DNA from 2 places in the Lysinibacillus sp. RS11 genome. Region 1 is predicted to be linked to the other one. Evidence: predicted binding sites of a transcription regulator. Region 1 holds the regulator's gene; the other holds the start of a gene.
What was found. The regulator Rex, encoded in region 1, represses fermentation and respiration genes when NADH is low (regulators of the CRP and FNR family bind a similar motif). The targets are predictions, from matches to a motif close to TTGTGAAATATTTCACAA.

Region 1 (8,005 bases):
CAGCACTATATGGTGGATTTATTTGCCCTATCTTTGATGCGCGAAGAGGCAATGTCTATTCGGCAGTTTATAAAGGCTATGAGCTTGATGTGATTATAGATGACGATCACGATCATATAGATGGATTGTTAGAACGTTTACAGGCTTTAGAGACTCCGGTTTTATTTGTCGGAGCAGACGTAGATGTTTTTTGGCATAGAATTGTAGAGGTACTAGGTGATTTTGCTCTGCGTACACCATTTAGCAACGACCTACCACGAGCGAGTGAAACTATTCGATTAGCGACTAAAGTGGAACTACCAAGTGTAGATGCAATTCATCATTTTGTCCCGCAATACAAACGTATTGCAGAGGCGGAGGCGAATTGGCTGAAGGAACAAAAGGAGAAGGCACATGAGTAGTAATATAATGTATCGTAAAATGGTATCTGAGGATGTCCCAGCAGTATATGAAATAGAGCTTGCAACATTTTCTGCACCATGGACGTTAGATTCTTTTTACTATGAGGTGCATGAAAATCAGTATGCACATTATGTGTTGGCGGTGGATGCGGACGGTAGTATTATCGGCTTTTGTGGCATGTGGATGGTTATAGACGCAGCGCAAATTACGAATGTAGCTGTTATAGAGGCAGCTCGCGGCCGAGGTATTGGTGAAGAATTGATGCGAGAGTCTATGCGTATTGCTCGACAGCATGAAATGGAAGTTATGAGTTTAGAGGTGCGCGTAACGAATACAGTTGCTCAAAATCTTTATCGAAAGCTTGATTTCCAAGATGGTGGCATACGTAAAGGCTATTATACAGATAACGGGGAGGATGCCCTTGTCATGTGGGTGAATTTATGATGGAAAATCGAATTATTTTAGCAATAGAATCGAGCTGTGATGAAACAGCAGCAGCGATTATTCGAAATGGCTCTGAAATTGTTTCTAATGTGGTTGCGTCTCAAATAGAAAGTCATAAACGATTTGGTGGGGTTGTACCTGAAATTGCATCTCGTCATCATGTTGAGCAAATTACAATGGTCATAGAAGAAGCGTTAGCACAGGCAGACATGAAGCCGGCTGATTTAGATGCGGTGGCAGTTACTGAGGGGCCTGGTCTAGTAGGTGCATTGTTAATTGGGATTAATGCTGCGAAGGCTTTTGCATTTGCCAACAATTTACCGATTATCGGTGTGCATCATATAGCAGGACATATATATGCTAATGCACTCGTGCAGCCAATGGAATTCCCATTATTAACACTTGTCGTATCAGGTGGCCATACAGAGCTAGTTTATATGAAGGAACACGGCTCTTTTGAAGTCATCGGAGAGACGAGAGATGATGCTGCTGGTGAGGCTTATGATAAGGTTGCGCGTGTCTTAGGCTTACCGTATCCAGGTGGTCCGCGTATTGATAAGCTAGCACATGAGGGGGATGAGGCCGTAACCTTCCCAAGAGTGTGGTTAGAGGAAGATTCTTATGATTTTAGCTTTAGCGGTCTGAAATCAGCCGTTATTAATTATAAACATAATATGGATCAGCGTGGAGAAGAGATTTCTCCTACTGCTGTTGCCAAAGGGTTTCAAGATAGTGTAGTTGAAGTGCTAACAGCGAAAACATTAAGAGCAGCTCGTCAATATAAAGTGAAACAGGTTATTGCAGCTGGAGGTGTAGCGGCTAATAAGGGCTTGCGTACATCACTTGATTCTGTATTTGCGGAAGAAGGGATCCCGGTTTATGTGCCGCCATTAAAACTGTGTACAGATAATGCAGCTATGATAGGGGCAGCAGCAACACCAATGTTTGAAGCAGGTATTCGCGGTAATTTATCAATGAATGGTCGCCCTGGGATGGAGTTGAAATCCTGGGTTTAACTTCTTTCAGACCTAATCACAAAGTAGATTTCGGCCGCCATTATGCTGAGGCATAATTGATTATAGAAAAAGAGGTGTTTTAGATTTGATTCTAAAATACCTCTTTTTGCTTTTGTGAAAAAAATTGTCGATAAGAAAATTATGAATTCAATAAAAAGAGCGCTATTGACAAATTTTTCAGAAAATTATCCACAGGTAAGATGGAAAATAAAACAGCGAACATCCGTACTTATGCACAAAATGTTGATAACTTGTGTATAACTTGTGATTATTCAATATATAGTAGCGTGTTTTACACAAATAGATGTGGGTAAAATAATTTTTAATTGTGGACAATGTGGAAAAGTCTGTTGATATGTTGGTATTACTATATTTATTGTGTGTATAAAGTTGTGGGCATTTTTTGTTGAAAAATAGCACTTGACCAATATATATGAAAAATAGAGGCGAGTAAAGGAAACAGCCATGTGACAAGGCACATGGCTTATAAGGTTTGTCCCGCAATAAGTTGCAGTTAACCTCCCACTGAGTAAAGTTTTCTTTTATAAAATAATATTTTCAAGTTCTTCATTTAGCTCAAGCCATTCCATTTCAAAAAGCTCATGCTGTTCCTTAACAGTTGATAATTCTCCCTGAAGCTGAGTAATTTTTTCGTGGTCTGTGAAAATTTCTGGATCACAAAGCGCTTCTTCTAAACGAGCTATATCAATAGTTACTTCCTGCATTTTTCCTTCTAGTTCTTCAATGGAGCGTCTAATTTGGCGCTCACGTTTTTTAGCCTCTTTATCAATTTTAGAGGTAGAGGACTTCTCAAGTATCTCTGTTTTAGCTTGAGGTTGGGCGGCAGCTTTCATTTGTTCAATTTCTAAAAGCTCCTGTTTTTTCTCAAGATAATAGTCATAGTCACCCAAGTATTCAAAGGAACCATCGCCAGACAACTCAATCACTTTAGTAGCAATTCGATTGATGAAATATCGGTCATGCGATACAAATAAGAGTGTCCCAGGATAATCAATAAGCGCGTTTTCCAGTATCTCTTTACTATCTAGGTCTAAGTGGTTGGTAGGCTCATCGAGAATTAAGAAATTTGACTTTTGCATCATTAATTTAGCTAGTGCAAGTCTTGCCTTTTCACCACCAGATAAAGAGGATACGATTTTATCTACATCATCTCCACTGAATAAAAAACGACCTAGCACCGTTCGAATATCTTTTTCATTCATTAAAGGCCATTCATCCCACAGCTCTTTTAGAACACTTTTATTGCTCGATAGTTTTGCCTGTTCTTGATCATAATAACCAATTTGAACATTTGTGCCATAGCGAATTTCTCCAGAAAGTGATGGTAAATCTTTTACGATGGTCTTTAATAAAGTTGATTTACCAACACCATTTGGCCCAACAAGTGCAATGCGATCTTCGCGGAATGCACGTAATGTGATACCTTTTGATATTTTCTTATCACCATAACCAACAGCTAAGATATCAATAGATAATACATCGTTCCCACTTTGACGTTCGATGGTAAAACCGAAGCTTGCGGACTTTTCATCGCCATCAGGAGATTCCATCCATTCTGTTCGTTCAAGCATTTTACGACGACTTTGTGCCATTTTAGTAGTAGAAGCACGAGCAATATTTTTTTGGATAAAATCCTCAAGCTTTGCTTTCTCATCTTGCTGACGCTCATATAACCTTAAATCACGCTCATAATTTTTCGCTTTTTCGTCTAAATAGGCACTATAATTGCCTGTATATTTTGTGACGCGGTGACGAGAAACTTCGTAGACAATGGAAACAACCTGGTCTAAGAAGTAGCGGTCATGGGAAACAATTAAAATAGCCCCTTCATAGCCTTTTAAATAGGATTCCAACCAGGAGAGGGTTTCAATATCTAAATGGTTAGTAGGCTCATCGAGTATTAATAAATCAGGTTTACTTAAGAGGAGCTTAGCTAGAGCTAAACGAGTTCGTTGACCCCCTGATAATGAGCTTATTGGTTTTTCATAATCTTCAGGATAGAATTGCATGCCGTGAAGCACAGAGCGTGTATCAGATTCATATTGATAGCCACCTGCATCCTTAAAATTATGTTGTAATTGATCGTATTCGGACATTATTTTTGCATACAAAGAAGGGTTTTCATAGACAGTTGGATCGGCCATTTGTTGTTCAAGTGACCGAAGTGTTTTTTCTTGTGCGATAATTGGTTCAAAAATTGACATCATTTCGTCCCAAATCGATAACGTTGAGTTTAACCCAGCATGCTGCTCCAAATATCCAATCTGCACACCTTTAGGGATAATAATATCGCCTGAGTCATATGACATTTGACCAGCAATTATTTTAAGTAAAGTGGACTTACCAGCACCGTTACGTCCCACTAATGCAACGCGGTCACGATGTTGAACCTCTAATTTTACGCCACTTAAAATTTCATCTGCAAGGAAGGATTTATATAGTTGATTGACCTGTAAAACAATCATTCTTGACACCTCAATTCTTCCTTAGTGTAATGGATGAGCGATTCGCTTGCAATGTCGATGCTTTACTTATTCCGAGCTGTCATGTAAGATTGAAACGATTTCCCTTTAGTTAGTGGCGTAAAAAGCGCCATTAACTAAAGGGAAATACTCTAGTGGATATTAATATTTATATATATAGTTAATGATGCATGTATTAAAATTACTAGCTAAGTACATTCAAACTGAGACATTTTAAGGAGGAGAAAGTTTGAAACAAGAATTAAAAATTCCACAAGCCACTACAAAAAGACTTCCTCTTTACTATCGATTTATCCAAAACTTTGCACAAGAAGGCATGGAACGTATTTCGTCGAAGGAACTGAGTGAAGCGATGAAAATTGATTCTGCAACTATTCGCCGTGACTTTTCTTATTTTGGTGCTCTTGGCAAAAAGGGTTACGGCTATGATGTGCAGCATCTATTAAAATTTTTTAGTCAAACACTCGATCAGCACGAAACGACAAAAGTAGCGTTAATTGGTGTAGGGAATTTAGGTAGCGCTTTATTAAAATATAATTTCCAAAAAAATCACAATACTCATATTGTGGTGGCTTTTGATTCAAAGGCACCAAAGGACGGGAAGATGATCAGCAATATTCCTGTTTTTCATCCGGATTTGTTAGAAGAAAAGTATGCAGAATATGGAGCAGAGCTTGCGATTTTAACAGTTTCACCACGCTCTGCACAGAAAATGGCTGATAGATTAGCGGCAATGAATGCAAAGGGTATTTTAAACTTTACGCCAGAGCGGTTAACGGTGCCAGATAGAATGCAGCTTTTAACAATCGATTTATCGGTAGAATTGCAAGCGCTTATTTATTTAATTCGCAATCAGGAAGAGTGAAAAATGTACATATTTAGCTTCTTTCAGCGAGTGTATAAAGAACCGCTCAAATAGAGGAACTCAGTCTAAGAACGCCACGTCCTGTGGCAATTTATCTGTGCGAAAGCGCAGCGACAGCAACACGGTTTTATCTGTGCGAAAGCGCAGCGACAGCAACAACAACAACAACAACAACAACACACGACTGAGTGACCAACATCACGTTGGCCCAAAGCCTCCGATGGATAGTATAGTTCACAGTTTCTGTCAAATGTAAGCATGAAATAAAATGAGAGAGTGACGAAAAACTTTCACATATAATTAGTTAGCAAAATGACGAAATATGCGTTAAAATGATGGATATAAAGAGGAGGTGGCTGTAATGGGTAGTATTGGTCCTATGAGCCTCATTATTATCGGAATTGTCGCGTTACTAATTTTTGGTCCTAAGAAGTTACCAGAGCTGGGTAAAGCATTCGGTTCAACATTACGTGAATTCAAAAATGCTACTAAAGGTTTAGCCGATGAAGATGATGATGACAAGAAAAAGAAAGAACTAGATAAGTAAGTTAGGATGTTTGAGGAATGAATCCAAAAGATCTAACTGTCATTGAGCATATAGAAGAATTAAGAAAACGGCTTTTCATTGTTGCCGTTTTCTTTGTTCTCGCTATGGTTGGCGGCTTTTTTGTGGCAAAGCCGCTTGTTAAATACCTTCAAAGTACTGGAGCGAATTATAATATAGAGCTTCATGCATTTGATGTAGTAACACCACTTGCGATTTATTTACAAGTTGTTTTTTTAATTGCATTTATCCTTTCATCACCAGTGTTAATGTATCAACTGTGGTCGTTTATTAGCCCAGGATTAAGGGACGTAGAACGAAAAGCAACCTTAAGCTATATACCGTATTCATTTTTATTGTTTATCGCAGGGCTATCCTTTTCATTCTATTTATTATTCCCTTATGTCATAAAATTCATGATGAATTTGTCGGTCGAGTTGGAGATTCAGCAAACAATAGGAATACATGAGTATTTTACATTTTTATTTAAGCTTACAATACCTTTTGGTTTCCTTTTCCAATTGCCGGTTGTTATTTTATTCTTTTCACGTATAGGGATATTGAATCCTGATTTACTAATTCGTATTCGTAAATATTCGTACTTTGGTTTATTTGTGTGTGCCGCTATTATCGCACCACCTGAATTGGCTTCACATTTAATGGTTTCAGTACCATTGTTTGCGCTCTATGAAATTAGCATTGTGATTTCGCGTATTGGGTACAAGAAATACTTGAAATCAGAGGAAATACGTTTGAAGGAAGAGCAGGAAGCTGAGCAAAAACGCCAGGTTGAAGAGGCACTTGAACAGCAGCGACGACAAATAGAAGAATTGAATCAAAAATAAATAGTGGAAGCTCGATGCGAGATAATAGCATCGAGCTTTTTTGTTATAAAAGAATAGGTTAGAATCTAAAAAATCAGTGGGAAGAAAATTCCCACTGAATTTTATTGCATTTTTTCGAGTTCTTCAAGAAACTTTTGTAATGGTTCTGCAAACACTTGTACAAATGTCACAAATCCATTAAGCATGACATGGGCGATAATGGACGTCCAAATGCGTTTTGTTTTGTGATATAAGAAGGCAAAAATCAATCCACAAATTGTATAAAGCAAAATATGTGTGAAGTCGAAATGAATAAGTCCGAAGAAAATGGCACTTACGATTGCGGCTACCCAAAAATTAGTTGTTTGGACAAGTGATCCAAAAATAACACGACGGAAGACGAACTCTTCTAAAACTGGGCCAAAGACGACAATTGCTAGTATTGTAATAGGAGCACCTTTCGCAATAGCTACAATATCAGCTGTGTTTTGTGACCCACCTTGGATACCGAATACAGTCATTTCGATAGCAGCGCCAATCATTTGACCAAAGAAAACTAAGAAGAAACCAATAATTCCCCATACAATTGTAAGTGGTATGGTTTCTTTCTTTCCTTTATAAATAGCCCAAAATGCTTTATCGCGAGAAGTTAGGATTAAAATTAAAATTAACGCAATGGCAAAGCTAAGTGCGATATACCAGCCTTGCGTAAGCGGAGCGGCTTGCTCAGAAGGTAAACCGGTTGTACTCATAACAAGCTTGTGAAACGGTATTAACAGCCATCTGCCTGATATTTGCATGAGAATATAAATCAGTAAAACATATAGGGCTGTTTTTTTATGTTTATTTATTTTTTGAGAAGTAGTCACAGTCAAAATCCTTTCCATTCATTATGCTACCTTTCTATTGTAGAGGAATATGGAAAGAAAACAAAATTTTTCGTAGTTCTGACTTGCAAAAGAAAGTGTGATTGATTATCATAATAATTGTGTTAGCACTCGACTAGATAGAGTGCTAATAAATCAACATATATTATTTATTAGGAGGTTGTTTCACTTGTTAAGACCACTAGGAGATCGTATTGTAATCCAACTAATCGAGGTAGAAGAAAAATCTGCATTCGGTATTGTACTGCCAGACTCTGCAAAAGAAAAACCGCAAGAAGGTAAAGTTGTAGCAGTTGGGACAGGTCGTATATTAGAGAACGGGCAACGTGTTGAGCTTGACGTTAAAGTTGACGACCGCATTATTTTCTCTAAATATTCAGGTACAGAAGTTAAGTATGAAGGTAATGAATACCTAATTTTACGCGAAAGTGATATTCTTGCAATTATTGAATAACTTAAATTAACTTGAAAAAGTTAATGCCTTTAGTGTTTGTCATGACAATTACACTGAGGCGAGAT
Region 2 (8,005 bases), 900 kb from region 1:
CCTTCAGAGCATTGTATCTCATTTGGAAGAGTGAGACATTTTTTATCTTCATTCAGTAGATGTTTGGACACCCACTGAATGAAGATAAAAAACTAAGCTCTGCTCTGCTGTAATGAAGTTAAAATTTAGCATCGTGTGAAAAGTCAAACAATACTATGTATAAGAGAAGTGTAAAGGCTCTGCTTATCCCCTCTTCAAAAAAGTACTTCCTTTGGGAGAATGCTTTTTGCGGTGAAAGTAGTCGTAACATCTAGTAACTATGTCCAACCAAACCTAAAGGGGAATCTGGCTCAACCTAAACAAAATATATGTGATAAAACAAGGCACGGTTTAATGCCGTACCTTGTTTTCATTTATCTATCCAGTTACAAAAAAATCCTATTCAGTAATTTTAGCGTTTTCTACTAAAAATTCAACTGTTTTTTGAATTTTAATGTCGTTTTCAAGAACTGTAGTACCACCTAAAGCTCCTGTAATTTGCTCTTTTGTCATGTTGAATTGAGCAGCCATTTTTTCTAATTCAGCTTCGATATCAGCTTCAGTTGCTTCAATTTTTTCTGCTTCAGCAATTGCTTCAAGTGTTAAAGATACACGTACACGGCTTACTGCTTCTTCTTTCATTTGTCCACGTAAATCTTCTTCTGATTGACCTGAGAATTGATAGTAAAGGTCTAAGTTCATACCTTGCATTTGTAAACGTTGACCAAATTCTTGTAACATACGATCAGTTTCAGAGTTAATCATACCAGCTGGCACTTCGAATTCTGCATTTTCAGCAGCTTTTTCTACTAATTCATCACGAAGAGCTGCATCTGATTCTGCTTGTTTTTGGTTAGCAGTTTGCTCTTTGATTTTAGCACGTAAAGCTTCAACGCCTTCAACTTCTGGGTCTACTTCTTTAGCGAACTCGTCGTTTAATTCTGGAAGAACTTTTGTTTTAACTTCTTTTACAGTTACTTTGAAAGTAGCTTCTTTACCAGCTAATTCAGCTGCATGGTATTCTTCTGGGAAAGTAACAACTACGTCTTTTGATTCGCCAGTTTTCACACCTACAAGTTGCTCTTCAAATCCTGGGATGAATGAACCAGAACCGATTTCTAGTGGGTAGTCTTCACCTTTACCACCTTCAAACGCTTCTTCACCTACGAAACCTTCAAAGTCGATAACAGCTGTATCGCCTTCTACGATTGCTTCGTCTTCTTTAATTTCAAGCTCTGCTTTACGAGCTAATTGATCTTGAATTTGTGCTTCTACTTCTTCATCAGTAACTTCTACTGGTAGTTTCGCAACTTCTAAACCTTTGTACTCACCAAGTTTTGGCTCTGGTTTAACAGTTACTTGAGCAGTGAATGCGAAATCTTTACCATGTACAAAGTTTTCTGTACCAGAAATCTCTGGGTAATCAACTGGCATAATACCAGCTTCATCGATCGCTTTTGAATAAGCCTCAGGAACGATGATTTCTAATGCATCTTGGTATAAAGATTCGATACCAAAGCGTTGTTCAAACATTTTACGAGGCATTTTACCTTTACGGAAACCTGGTACGTTAATTTGTTTTACAACTTTTTTGAATGCTTGATCCATTGCTGCGTCTACTTCTGCAGCTGGTACTTCGATTGTAAGAGTACCGATATTACCTTCTTGTTTTTCCCATTTTGCTGACATGTATAAATACCTCCAAATAAATAATCAAGTTTAAAATGTTAGACAATTCATTCGTAACTACGATTTTGACAACCATTTTAGTATAACATAGATGCGTATAGTTTCAACTTATTTCATACTTCATGTAGTTCTGTGAGTTTTTCTAACATTTGTAAAAAGTCGATGATTTCATAGTCCATTTCCTGCACTTTTCCAAGCATGGATTGTACAAAGTCAATATAACCATAGGCAATATCATCAGCTTCGAATGAGTGCCATTCAAACGGAAACGTCACAATGGCATGCTTTGCCATTAAATATTGTACCATTTCCTGCGTCGATGGGTCTTGCTCTAATTTACTTTCAATTATTTTTTTCACTTCCCCATACTGCGGCAACTGATTTGGTAGTACTAAATTAATAGGATTAATAGTCATTTTTTTATTAAACTTTGAAACAGTAATCTCAATTGAGACTTCTTGTTCCACTAATAATATTAGTGCTAAGCTCTGGACAAATGGATGGATCGTTGGACATTCAATAATAGCTTTCAATGCTGTTTTTAATTGTCGTACATTCGTATCCATTAAGCGATGTAATCGAATAGATTGTTCGTCTGGTGTTAATGCACTAAATTTCGACAGTTCGAATTCTTGCTCTTCTAATAATCGTTGTGCATCTTCTTTTTTTTGGAGATTCTTAGCTACTTCTTGATTCAAGCTTCTCAAACGTTCAAATTTCTCTAGCTGATCTATCGGAAATGCATTTTCTTCAATTAATGTCGTAATTAACGACTCGACTTGATGGAATTCCTTTAGCTGCATACATACAGTAACATACAGTTCCATTACTTCCACATATAATGTCGTTCCCATAGCAAGCAATTGCTCACAAACATTTTTAACTTTATCGTATGCCTTTAATTCGTATAAAGCATATGCATAGGCACTTAATGCTAATTCATCTCCATCTTCATATAAAAATGCTTTTTCAAAGCTTGCCACTGCCTCTTCATATTGATAATTTTCCGCATACATATGTGCTTCACGTATTAATGTTTGAATAGCACCAGGAAATACAACAATATTGTCATGTTTTATAACATGTCGTTTTCGTTTTGTCATTCCCCTCACCTCTTTACTACTATTTTCTTATTAGGTCATATACTAGCTCATCACCCTAACGTGGGGGTGATTGACCCTAAGAGTCACAAACTCTTCACGCCAATCCACTTACACGGCATTCATTTTAACAAATGTCAGCTTCAACTTTCCGTGATCAATTTCTAACCCTTGTTTATTTTAACGAAAAGTCATTGCTCTAAGTATCGACAAAAAAATATGTAACGAATCTTACAGCACTATTAACCGAATTTTCATTATAGTGAATGGCTGTTCGGTATAAAGTCAGCCGTTATATCGGAATCAGGAAGAGACACATTTAAAATAGGTGGTATGTCTTGCTATTGTGCAACCCTTCATAAGTCTATCCCTTTTTGTTGCTTTTCTATCATATCAACTTTATATAGATTCTGGAATTCCCATTGTAAATATACTCCTATATCACTAGAAAACTTCACAATTCAGCAAACTTGTCTTTGAAAGGCTATAATGAAAAGACTTAGCTCCATAGTAAGCAATTTAATAAAAGTAGTGGCAATGACAAGTGATCTTTAAGAAACACTTAATAAAAATTGCTTTTATAGAGAACCTAACTTAACTTTCGGGGGAATTATATATGAATATCAAAAATGCATTACAATCATTTTCAACTATGACACATTCAGCACGCCAACAATTTATGTTACAAGAAGGCGATTGGTTGTTACAAGAAATGTTAACACACATCGGTTCACCAGATGCAGAACTACGAGACCAATTAATTTATCGTACTTTTATCGATTTACTCAGCGACAATTTACTGAGCACTCAACAGCTACAAAATTTATTTGATACAACGACAAGCGACGATTTTTTATATAGAAACATAGGCGAAGAAATGACAGATAGTGTCTTTACACGTTCGTTTTCTGCTTTACTTGTAGCAAATCTTCTTGCAAAGGATGCCGAACTACTGATTTTAAATGATGATCGTCTACAAATTTTCTTTCAAAAGATTGGTCGTTATTTATTATTGGAAAAAGATACGAGAGGTCATGTTCAAGACAAGGGGTGGGCGCATAGTATTGCACATGGTGCCGATTTAGCAGCAATGACGATTAAACATCCTAAGTTTGATTTACAACATGCACCTTCAATCTTACATGCATTGAAACTTGTTTCATGGAAAGGTACTGTCTTTGTCAACGATGAAGAGGAACGCTTAGTTAATATAGTTGAAGCGTTATTGACTTGTGACTACTCCGAGGAAGCATTAATAGAATTTATCGAGCAAGTATTCGATAAATTTGAAATTCATTTAATGACACAAGGCTATAACGAATCCTTTTTTAGTGGACGTACATGCACATTAAATTTAATGAAAACATTGTATTTTGCCTTAAAAATGAATAACCTAGCCCCAAAACTTCAAAATACTATCTATGGACAAGTAGCAAAATGGCTAAAGCTAGGGGCATAAAAATTCACGTTCTTTCTGCTTAGAACATCTATTTTCGTCCTCATAACCTAAATTTAGCAAACTAGGAATATTCTTAGTTTGCTTTTCACCCTGATACAATTTTTTACTTTTCAGACAAAACATATCACCTCCAATATATGGTATTAAGTAGTTATATTAACATAATTAATATCAGTTCCCAATAAATCCCTTAGCATTCATTCCTTACATTGAGAATATATCCTGATATATCCTTTTCACCGCTTTTCATCTACTCCTTTTTTTAAAAAAACGCAACAAAAAAGCATTCAATCCCTTAAACTAGCGCTGATTTTATTACAAATTGACGTCTAAAATGTGAAATGATATTTTCACAAAAAAAACTATTTACTTAGTTAAAGATGATAAACTCAGTATTTTCAACGTTTTAACAGTGTTTATTTTATAAAACACAATAATACCAATATTGAAATAACATTTTTTGTTCAAAAAATGTTCATATTCACCCCTTCTTTGCTATTAATTCAATAACAAAATAATTTTTTTTCTTCGAAACGAGGCGTATAATCACTGTTGCAAACATCAACATTTGTGTCTCTCGATTTTGACAACATAGTCTAAAAATCGGTTGCACAGATTCATAACTTTGCGAACGCTTGCACAAGACCAATCAAATACTAGATTCAATGTTTCATATTGAACCATATCATTGTAAGTATTTCTGATTATTTGATTGGTACGACAATTAAAAGAGGTGACCTTATTTACCCACTATTTATAAATTCGAATCAATACTCAAACACATGAAATTTATGAATAGCCGTTTTATAGAAAGGAGACAAACATGAAGAAAAAGTTAAGCTTAATGTTTATAGCATTTGGTGCATTAGCAATTCTTACTGGCTGTGAACCGCTAACAGTCTTTGATACAAAAGGTCCAAACGCTAAAACATTATCAGACACAATTATTTTATCCATTATTACAATGGCCTTTATATTACTAGTCGTGTACGTGCTTTTAGTAGTTATGCTAACTAAATACCGTGCTTCAAAAACACCTGCCGATTATGAGCCACCTCACGAAGAGGGAAGTCACGTGCTTGAAATAATATGGACAGTTATTCCAATTATCATCGTAGCATTCCTAGCAGTTGTTACAGTAAAAACAACAAGTACAGTAGAGTCTCAACCTGAAGGTTATGACAATAAAGAGCCACTTGTTATTTATGCATCGTCTTCTAACTGGAAATGGCACTTTAGCTATCCAGAGCAAGGGATCGAAACTGTTAACTATGTTAATATGCCTATCGACCGTCCAATTGAGTTCAAACTTTACTCATTCGGACCAATCACAAGTTTCTGGATTCCTCAGTTAGCTGGTCAAAAATATGCGATGAGTGACATGTTAACAACTATTCACCTTGCAGCAGATGACATTGGCTCATTCATGGGTCGTAACTCTAACTTCAGTGGTCGTGGTTTTGCTGAAATGGAATTTGAAGCACAAACGATGACACAAGAAGACTTCGATAAATGGGCTGCCGATGTAAAGGCAAACGAAAAACCATTAACAGAAGAAAAATTTGATGAACTATTAAAAGCAGAACATGTTGGTCGTTCAAGCTATTCATCTACACACTTAGAATTTAGACCTGCTCCTATGGAACATAGTGAACACATGAAAATGGGTGACATGGATCATAGTGATATGGATATGTCTGAAGATGAAATGGATCATTCTAAAATGAACCATGAGGATCACTCACAAGAAAAGTCTGAAGAAACACATTCACATTAATTTTTAAACATGAAAGGAGCGCATCCAATGAGCATGGAAGAAATTTTCCATCCACTGAAAGAACCGATGATTATGGGGGCAGCTATTAGTATCATAGTTGGAGCAGTGGTTATCGCAGTTGGCCTTACTTATTTCAAAAAATGGGGCTATTTCTACAAAAACTGGCTATCAACTGTTGACCATAAAAAAATCGGTATTATGTATATCGCCACAGCACTTTTGATGCTATTCCGCGGTGGTATCGATGCATTGTTAATGCGTGCACAAACTGCAGTTCCTGATAATGGACTTCTTGATGCACAACACTATAATGAGATTTTTACAACACACGGTATAATCATGATTTTATTCATGGCAATGCCATTCGTAATTGGTTTAATGAACATTGTTATCCCACTGCAAATTGGTGCACGTGACGTTGCCTTCCCACGTCTGAATGCAGTCAGCTTCTGGTTATTTGCAGCTGGTTGCGGTTTACTAAACCTATCATTTATCATTGGTGGTTCACCAGATACTGGTTGGACAGCCTACTTCCCACTAGCAGGGACAGAATTTAGTCCAACTGTCGGGAACAACTACTATTCTTTAGCTTTACAATTATCAGGGATTGGTACGTTACTGACTGGTGTTAACTTCATCACGACAATCATTAAAATGCGTGCACCTGGTATGACATTAATGAAAATGCCAATGTTTAGTTGGTCAATTTTAATTACAAACGTTATTATCGTATTCGCTTTCCCAGTGTTAACTGTAGCGCTTGCATTAATGATGTTAGACCGTCAATTCGGTACACAATTCTTTGCAATGCAAAATGGTGGTATGGACATGCTTTGGGCCAACCTATTCTGGGTTTGGGGACATCCTGAAGTTTATATCGTTATCCTACCTGCATTCGGTATTTTCTCAGAAATCATTGCGACATTTGCACGTAAAAACTTATACGGCTATAAATCAATGGTTATGAGTATGGTTGTTATTTCGTTACTATCATTCTTAGTATGGGCCCACCATTTCTATACAATGGGTCACGGCGTTATGGTAAACAGCTTCTTCTCTATTACAACAATGGCGATCGCTGTTCCGACAGGGGTTAAAATATTTAACTGGTTGCTCACAATGAGGCACGGTAAAATTCAATTTACAACCCCTATGCTTTATGCACTTGGTTTTATTCCAATCTTCACAATTGGTGGGGTTACAGGGGTAATGCTAGCAATGTCTAGTGCGGACTATCAATATCATAATACGATGTTCTTAGTTGCCCACTTCCACTATGTATTAATTCCAGGTACAGTATTCGGTGTACTTGCAGGTTACCACTACTGGTGGCCAAAAATGTTCGGTTTCCGATTAAATGAAAAACTAGGGAAAGCTGGTTTCTGGTTTATCGCAATTAGCTTCAACGTTGCTTTCTTCCCTCTATTTATTTTAGGTTTAGATGGTTACGCTCGTCGTATGTACACTTACTCTGAGTCAACTGGATATGGTCCATTAAGCATGGTATCGTTCATAGGTGCAATTGGTCTTGCTGTTGGCTTTGCGTTAATCGTATACAATATTTACTACAGCTGGAAACATATGCCTCGCAACGAAAAAGCAGATGTTTGGGATGGTCGTACGTTAGAATGGGCTACTCATTCTCCAGTTCCTGAATACAACTTTGCAGTAGTTCCGACTATTTCACGTTTAGACGAATTCTGGTTCGCTAAAAAAGAAGGTCGCGATATTACAGCAGGTAAGATCGAAAAAATTCATATGCCTAACAACACTGGCGCACCTTTCTGGATGAGTGGATTCTTCTTCCTTGCAGCATTCTTCGCTGTATTTAGTCTATGGACTCCAGCCATCATTAGTATGCTATTTGTATTTGGCTTTATGATACATCGTTCATTTGAAGACGATCATGGTCGTTACATTTCAGTTGAAGAAGTTATGGCAACTGAAAAAAGCTTGAGAGGTGATAAATAAAATGAAAATCGATTCTTCACTTCCATTAGA

Region 2: qoxA (cytochrome aa3 quinol oxidase subunit II) is a predicted target of Rex. The motif match lies at 4,853-4,870, and genes of this name have one in related genera.

What each region holds. Positions count from the first base shown of each region.
Region 1 is NZ_CP168124.1:4,353,568-4,361,572, reverse strand. It holds gene tsaB (tRNA (adenosine(37)-N6)-threonylcarbamoyltransferase complex dimerization subunit type 1 TsaB) at 1-401, shown strand, start outside; gene rimI (ribosomal protein S18-alanine N-acetyltransferase) at 394-846, shown strand; gene tsaD (tRNA (adenosine(37)-N6)-threonylcarbamoyltransferase complex transferase subunit TsaD) at 846-1,862, shown strand; gene AB9L17_RS22455 (ATP-binding cassette domain-containing protein) at 2,405-4,348, opposite strand; gene AB9L17_RS22450 (redox-sensing transcriptional repressor Rex) at 4,596-5,231, shown strand; gene AB9L17_RS22445 (twin-arginine translocase TatA/TatE family subunit) at 5,593-5,778, shown strand; gene tatC (twin-arginine translocase subunit TatC) at 5,796-6,620, shown strand; gene AB9L17_RS22435 (CPBP family intramembrane glutamic endopeptidase) at 6,722-7,486, opposite strand; gene groES (co-chaperone GroES) at 7,656-7,940, shown strand.
Region 2 is NZ_CP168124.1:3,456,187-3,464,191, forward strand. It holds gene tig (trigger factor) at 379-1,668, opposite strand; gene AB9L17_RS17800 (hypothetical protein) at 1,782-2,771, opposite strand; gene AB9L17_RS17805 (DUF2785 domain-containing protein) at 3,385-4,227, shown strand; gene qoxA (cytochrome aa3 quinol oxidase subunit II) at 5,051-6,004, shown strand; gene qoxB (cytochrome aa3 quinol oxidase subunit I) at 6,032-7,975, shown strand; gene qoxC (cytochrome aa3 quinol oxidase subunit III) at 7,977-8,005, shown strand, end outside.